One region of the Stenotrophomonas sp. Steno-C18 genome, then DNA from elsewhere that is predicted to be linked to it. Evidence: riboswitches for the same ligand, from Rfam matches in the RefSeq annotation. Region 1 holds a riboswitch; the other holds the start of a gene.
The links. Region 1 has a riboswitch for cobalamin ahead of metE (5-methyltetrahydropteroyltriglutamate--homocysteine S-methyltransferase). Riboswitches for the same ligand answer to the same signal wherever they lie in the genome.

Region 1 (3,404 bases):
CCGGGCTGAGCTCGAAGTCCAGGCCGTTGAGGCTGATCGCATGCCGGTCCGGTGCACCGTTGGCATTGCTTTCCACCCGTGCGCCGAGGCTGACCCGACCGGAGAAGCCACCTTCGCGCTTCTGCTCGCCGTCGATCACCGCCATGTAGCCGCGGATCCGGCGCTGTACCGCATCCGGCGTTTCCGGCAACGCGTGCACCTTCTCGAACAGCTGGCGCGCGCGTGGATAGGCCCCCAGGCGGAAGTACAGCGCGGCCAGTTCCAGCTGCAGCCGCGGCGTACCCGGCCGCTCGATCAGCATGCGCTCATAGGTGGCGATGGCGGCTTCGTAATCGCCCAGGCGCGTGGACAGCACCGCATAGGCAAACCCGGCCTCCAGGTCGGCCGGGTTGTCCAGCACCTGCTGGAACAGTTGCCGGCGTTCGGCTTCCCGCTGCGGCACCTCGGCCGCGGGCACGCTGGCCGGTACGTTGTAAGCACGATGCTGTGCCAGCACGTTCGTTGCCATCCCCGGGCACAACAGGGCCGCCAGCAGCATGAAGCGCACGCCTCCCCGGCGCGGCTGCATCCCCCCCTTCGCCTGGCGGCGCCCCTGTCGCTTGCCCGTTGCCCTGACCACGTCGCTCTCCTGCCCCTGCGCAGACCGCCATGGCTGCAGCCGGCGGCCACTCTACGCAGGCCCCGTAAGACCCCCGGTACGACCATCGCTAGAATCCCCTCTTCCCCCTGCCGGCCATCGTCATGAACGCCTATGCCCTGCTCGCCTGCGCCATCGCGCTGGAAGTGGCTGCCACCTCCCTGCTCAAGGCCTCCGATGGCATGACCCGGCTCTGGCCCACGCTGGGTGCGCTGTTCGGCTATGGGGTGTGCTTCTGGTTGCTGTCGATGGTGATGAAGACCGTGCCCACCGGCATCGCCTATGCCATCTGGTCCGGGGTGGGGATCGTGCTGATCTCGCTGATTGGCCTGTTCGTGTTCAAGCAGAAACTGGACCTGCCGGCGCTGATCGGCATCGGGTTGATCTGCGCCGGCGTGGTGGTGATCAACGTGTTCTCGCACTCCACTGCACACTGAATGCCGCCCGGCACGGCAGCGCTTGCGGCCGGGGCCGGGGCGAACACCCGTGCGTGGTGCGCTTCCGGCAGCCGCCGCCTTGCATGGAAACCATCGCTTGACCGCGCGCGCGGTCCGGCCTATTTTGTGCGCGCCCCAGGTATTCATCCCTCTATCCGCATGAAGGGATGAATTTAAACGGGAATCCGGTGAAGCGGCCTCGTGCCGCCATTCCGGAGCTGCCCCGCAGCGGTGAATGGAAACAACCGCCGTCATCCAGCACTGGGTTCATCCCCGGGAAGCGACGGCCAGTAGGTGGGCATCCCGGTGCCCGTGTCCATCAGCCCGAATACCGGCCTTGGCCGGGGGACCTGCCGTCCCTCGATTCGACCTGGAGCCTCCGCGGGGAGGCGGCCGGTACCGATGCCCTGCCTCGCCGCGGGCCGGTCCGCCGTGTCCCCGCCATGAATCCGGTTCGCCCGCGGGGGCGAAGGTCGCTGGCGTGGCGGACGTGGCTGCAAGGCCGCGCACGATGCGCGGTTCCTTCGTTCCTCAATGCCCAATGCAATGAGGACACTGACATGACTATCGTTACCAACCTGGGGTTCCCCCGGATCGGCGCGCGCCGCGAACTCAAGCACGCGCTGGAAAGCTATTGGCGCGGCGAGACCGATGCCGCGCAACTGCAGGCGACCGCCGCCGAACTACGTGCCCGCCACTGGCGGCTGCAACGCGATGCCGGCGTCGACGTACCGCCGAGCAACGACTTCAGCCTGTACGACCAGGTGCTCGACACCGCGGTGCTGTTCGATGCCATCCCGCAGCGTTACCGGGCACTGGCGCAGCGCGCGCCGCTGGACGGCTACTTCGCCATGGCACGCGGCCTGCAGCGCGACGGCGTGGACCTGCACGCGCTGGAGATGACCAAGTGGTTCGACACCAACTACCACTACCTGGTGCCCGAACTCACCCAGGACCAGGCCTTCACGCTGCATGCCGACAAGCCGTTGAGCGAGTACCGCGAAGCCCGGGCACTGGGCATCGAGACCCGGCCGGTGCTGCTGGGCCCGGTGAGCTTCCTGCGGCTGTCCAAGGCCACCGACGGCAGCGATACGCTGGCCCTGCTTGATCGCCTGCTGCCGGTGTACGCGCAACTGCTGGCCGAACTGAAGGACGCCGGTGCGGCATGGGTGCAGCTGGACGAGCCGGTACTGGTGCAGGACCTGGACGACACTGCCCGCGCCGCCTTCGAGCGCGCCTACCGTTATCTGGCCGATGTGCCGCGCCCACAGCTGCTGCTGGCCACCTACTTCGGTGCGCTGGGTGACAACCTCGCGCTGGCCACGTCGCTGCCGGTCGATGGCCTGCACGTGGACCTGGTGCGTGCGCCGGAGCAGCTCGACGCCGTGCTGCATGCCCTGCCGGCCACGCGCATCCTGTCGCTGGGGCTGGTCAACGGCCGCAACATCTGGCGCGCCGCGCTGGACAATGCGCTGATCCTGGCGCGTTACGCCCTGGGCCATCGGGGACCGGACACGCTGTGGCTGGCACCCTCGTGCTCGCTGCTGCATTGCCCGGTGGACCTTGGCCAGGAGAAGAAGCTCGATGCCGAGCTGCGCAGTTGGCTGGCGTTCTCGCGCCAGAAGCTGCAGGAACTGCGCGTGCTGGCCGATGCCCTGGACGGCAAGGCCTCGGCGGAGGCGGCGCTGGACCAGGCACGTGCGGCCATCGAATCACGCCGCCGCTCGCCACGTGTGCACAACCCCGCGGTGAAGGCACGCGTAGCCGCGCTGACCGCCACCGATGCCGCCCGCGCCACACCGCACGTACAGCGCCAGCTGCAGCAGGCACAGGCACTGCGCCTGCCCGCGTTCCCGACCACCACCATCGGCTCGTTCCCGCAGACCCAGGACGTGCGCCTGGCCCGTGCGCGGAACAAGTCCGGCAAGCTCTCCGATGCCGACTACGATGCCTTCCTCGCCGAGCAGACCGCGCATTGTGTGCGCGTGCAGGAACAGATCGGCCTGGACGTGCTGGTGCACGGCGAGTTCGAGCGCAACGACATGGTCGAGTACTTCGGCGAACAGCTCGATGGCTTCGCCTTCACCGGCAATGGCTGGGTGCAGAGCTACGGCTCGCGCTGCGTGAAACCGCCGGTGATCTTCGGCGACGTCAGCCGGCCGGCGCCGATGACGGTGCGCTGGTCGCGGTACGCGCAATCGCTCACCGACAAGCCGATGAAGGGCATGTTGACCGGGCCGGTGACGGTGCTGCAGTGGTCGTTCGTGCGTGATGACCAGTCGCGCGTCGATACCTGCACGCAGATCGCGCTGGCGCTGCGCGATGAGGTG
Region 2 (3,404 bases), on a different contig from region 1:
CCCACAAGCGGCCATCGTCGCCGCGCTCCACGCGCAGGCGCACGCGGGTGCCATAGTCGATGCGCATCGCCCACAACACCGACAACGGCATGCCGCACACGCGCGATACCGCCAACCGCAGCACGCCGGCGTGGCTGACCACCAGCACCGGCTGGCCGTCACCGTCGTCCTCGTCCACCAGGCGATGCAGCTGCTCCTCCACGCGCGCCTGGAACTGCGGCCACGACTCGCCGTTGGGCGGCACCGTGTCGTGCGGTTCCTCGTAGAACGCGGCCAGCTGCTCGGCGGGCAGTTGGTCGAAGTGCAGGCCGTCCCAGTCACCGAAATCCAGTTCGGCCCAGTCCGGGTGGATCTCGCAGAACTGGTTGCTGCCGGCCACCAATGCATGCGCGGTGTCCAGCGCGCGTCGGCGCGGCGAGCTGATCACCCGGCTCCAGCCGATGCCGGCATGGCTGCGGTACAGCGCATCCATCGCGCCGTCGATCAAGGGCGGGTCGGTACGGCCGTCCAGGTGGCCGGAGCGGCCGGTGGAGGCATGTCGCATCAGGTCCAGGATCATGGCGTGCCCTCCCGATCGGCGACCGCCGCCTCGGCAAAGGTGGCCATTCCGTTGTGCAGCGCGCACGCCATGCGCACCAGCGGCAACGCAAGCGCCGCACCGGAGCCCTCGCCCAGCCGCAGGTCCAGCGACAGCAGCGGCTGTGCCTGCAGCGCGTCCAGCAGGTGCAGGTGGCCACGCTCGGCCGACTGGTGCGAGAACAGCAGCCACGGGCGCACGCCCGGATTGATGCGTACCGCGGCCAGCGCCGCCGCCGAAACGATGAAGCCATCCACCAGCACCGGCACCCTGCGCTGCGCGGCGCGGATCATCGCCGCGCTGATCGCGGCGATCTCCAGCCCACCCACGCGCTGCAGGGCTTCCATCCCGGGCGATGCCGCGGCGTTGATCGCCTCGCCGTGCAGGGACAGCGCGCGGGCGATGATGTTCTTCTTCTGCACCATGCGCACCGCGTCCAAGCCGGTGCCGGCACCGACCAGGTCTTCCAGCGGCAGCGGCCCCAGCGCGGCGGCCAGCGCACTGGCGGCGGTGGTGTTGCCGATGCCCATCTCGCCGAACACCAGCAGGTCGGCACCGTCGGCACAGGCCGCATCCACCGCACGGCGGCCGGCGTCGAACACCGCGTGCAGATCCGCCGCGGACATCGCCGCCCCGACGCTGAAGTCGTCCGTGCCCGGTCGGGGCTTGTCGCTGACCACGCCGGCGATCGGCTGCGTGGCGCGGCTGCCCACGTCCCACACGTGCAACGGCAGGCCCAGCTCACGCGCCAGCACCGCGATGGCGGCACCGCCGGCGGCGAAGTTGTGCAGCATCTGCACGGTGACTTCGGCCGGATAGGCCGAGACGCCCTGCGCGGCCACGCCGTGGTCACCGGCGAACACCAGCACCGGTACCCGCCGAGCCTGTGGCTGCGGCGTGCCCTGCAGCGCCGCCAGTTCGATGGCCAAGGCTTCCAGCCGGCCCAGCGCGCCTTCCGGCTTGGTCAGCTGCCGCTGGCGGGCGATGGCCTGCTGCCGGTGCTCCTGCGAAGGCAGCCCGCAGGCCTGCCCGAACCATGTTTCTGTCACGAGTGTTCCGATACTGCCAAGGCAATCGGGCATTTTAGCCGCCGCCACGGGATTGCGGACCGCCACGCCAGGGAACCTCAGGACACCGCGCATCAGGGCGTGATGTGCATTCACGGGCACCGTCAGGGCCAATGGCATAGAATGCGCGCACTTTCGGGTGACCCACCGGCCATGCTGGCGGGTTGAAACGGGAAGCCGGTGCCGCGCACGGCTGGATCTCCAGCCTGTCGCCATTCCGGCGCTGCCCCCGCAACGGTAAGCAGGACAAGGCCAGGCAACACCGCCACTGTGCAAGGCACGGGAAGGCGCCTGACCGGAAGCAGCCATGCTGCTTCGCCTGCGAGTCCGGAGACCGGCCCGAAAGCCGACTGGTTGCGATGCGGAGGGCATGGCGGCGGCTGCGGCGCCGTGTGCGCGCCTGCTTCCGTCCCTTCCCTCTCCTGGCAGCCCCACCCGTTTGTCTGCGCGGGAGCGCGCAGGCCCAGGAGCAAGCATGAAACTGCATTACCACACCCTCTCCCTCGCCGTGCTGATGGCGCTGCCGGCCGTTGCCGCCGCGCAGTCCAGGACCACCGACCTGGACGACGTCACCGTCACCGCCACCCGTACCCCGGTTGCCGTCGAGGCCAGCGTGATCCCGGTGCAGCTGATCGACCGCGACCAGATCGACCGCAGCCAGGCCAACTCGGTGCTGGAGCTGCTGCGCGGCCGCGCCGGTCTGGACTTCGCCAACCAGGGCGGCACCGGCAAGATCACCTCGCTGTTCCTGCGTGGCACCAACTCCAACCAGGTGCTGGTGTTGGTGGACGGCGTGCGCGTGGGCTCGGCCACCAGCGGCATGGCCGCACTGCAGGACCTGCCGGTGGACCAGATCGAGCGCGTTGAAATCGTGCGCGGCCCGCGTTCGAGCCTGTACGGCTCCGAGGCCATCGGCGGCGTGATCCAGATCTTCACCCGCACCGCCGGCCAGGGCCTGCAGCAGAACCTGTCCATCACCGCCGGCAGCAACAACCTGCGCCAGGCCAGCGCCGGCTTCAGCAACCGTGGCGAGCGCGGCTGGATCTCGGCCCAGGGCGGCTACCAGAAGACCGATGGCATCAATGCCTGCCGCGGCACCGCCGCTGGCTGGGGCGCTGGCTGCTTCGCCGATGAACCGGACCGCGACGGCTACCGCAACACCTCCATCAACGTGCGCGGCGGCTATGCGCTGACCGACACGCTGAGCCTGGAAGGCCACGTGCTCAACGCCGACAGCTTCAACGAATACGACGGCAGCATCTTCGGCGGCAACGAGGCCGACAACCGCCAGCAGGTCTACGGCGGCAAGCTGGCATGGGCCGCTTCCGATGCGTTCCAGCTGACCGCACAGGTCGGCCGCAACCGCGACCAGGCCGACAACTACTTCGCCGCCAACGGCAGCCGCACCTTCGCCAGCAACTTCGACACCCGTCGCGACACCGCCAGCGTGCAGGGCGACTTCCAGTTCGCCGAAGGCCAGCAGCTGACCGCCGGTGCCGATTGGCAGAACGACAAGGTCACCAGCTCCACCGCCTACGACATCGGGGACCGCGACAACCTCGGCGTGTTCGTCGAGTACCAGGGCCAGTTCGGCGCGCACTCGCTGCAGGCCAGCGTGCGCAATGACGACAACGAGCAGTTCGGCAACCACACCACCGGCAGCCTGGGTTACGGCTTCGCCTTCGGCAACGGCTTCCGCCTGACCGCCAGCGCCGGCACCGGCTTCAAGGCACCGACCTTCAATGACCTGTACTACCCGG

Region 2: it holds a riboswitch for cobalamin, as region 1 does, so the genes downstream of both, btuB (TonB-dependent vitamin B12 receptor) here and metE (5-methyltetrahydropteroyltriglutamate--homocysteine S-methyltransferase) in region 1, are expected to answer to the same signal.

What each region holds. Positions count from the first base shown of each region.
Region 1 is NZ_JBWJOX010000002.1:349,228-352,631, forward strand. Features, by position in the region: gene AC06FE_RS06170 (tetratricopeptide repeat protein) at 1-619, opposite strand, end outside; gene AC06FE_RS06175 (SMR family transporter) at 742-1,074, shown strand; cobalamin riboswitch at 1,195-1,428, shown strand; gene metE (5-methyltetrahydropteroyltriglutamate--homocysteine S-methyltransferase) at 1,635-3,404, shown strand, end outside.
Region 2 is NZ_JBWJOX010000003.1:414,871-418,274, forward strand. Features, by position in the region: gene AC06FE_RS09110 (histidine phosphatase family protein) at 1-559, opposite strand, end outside; gene cobT (nicotinate-nucleotide--dimethylbenzimidazole phosphoribosyltransferase) at 556-1,626, opposite strand; cobalamin riboswitch at 1,765-2,001, shown strand; gene btuB (TonB-dependent vitamin B12 receptor) at 2,120-3,404, shown strand, end outside.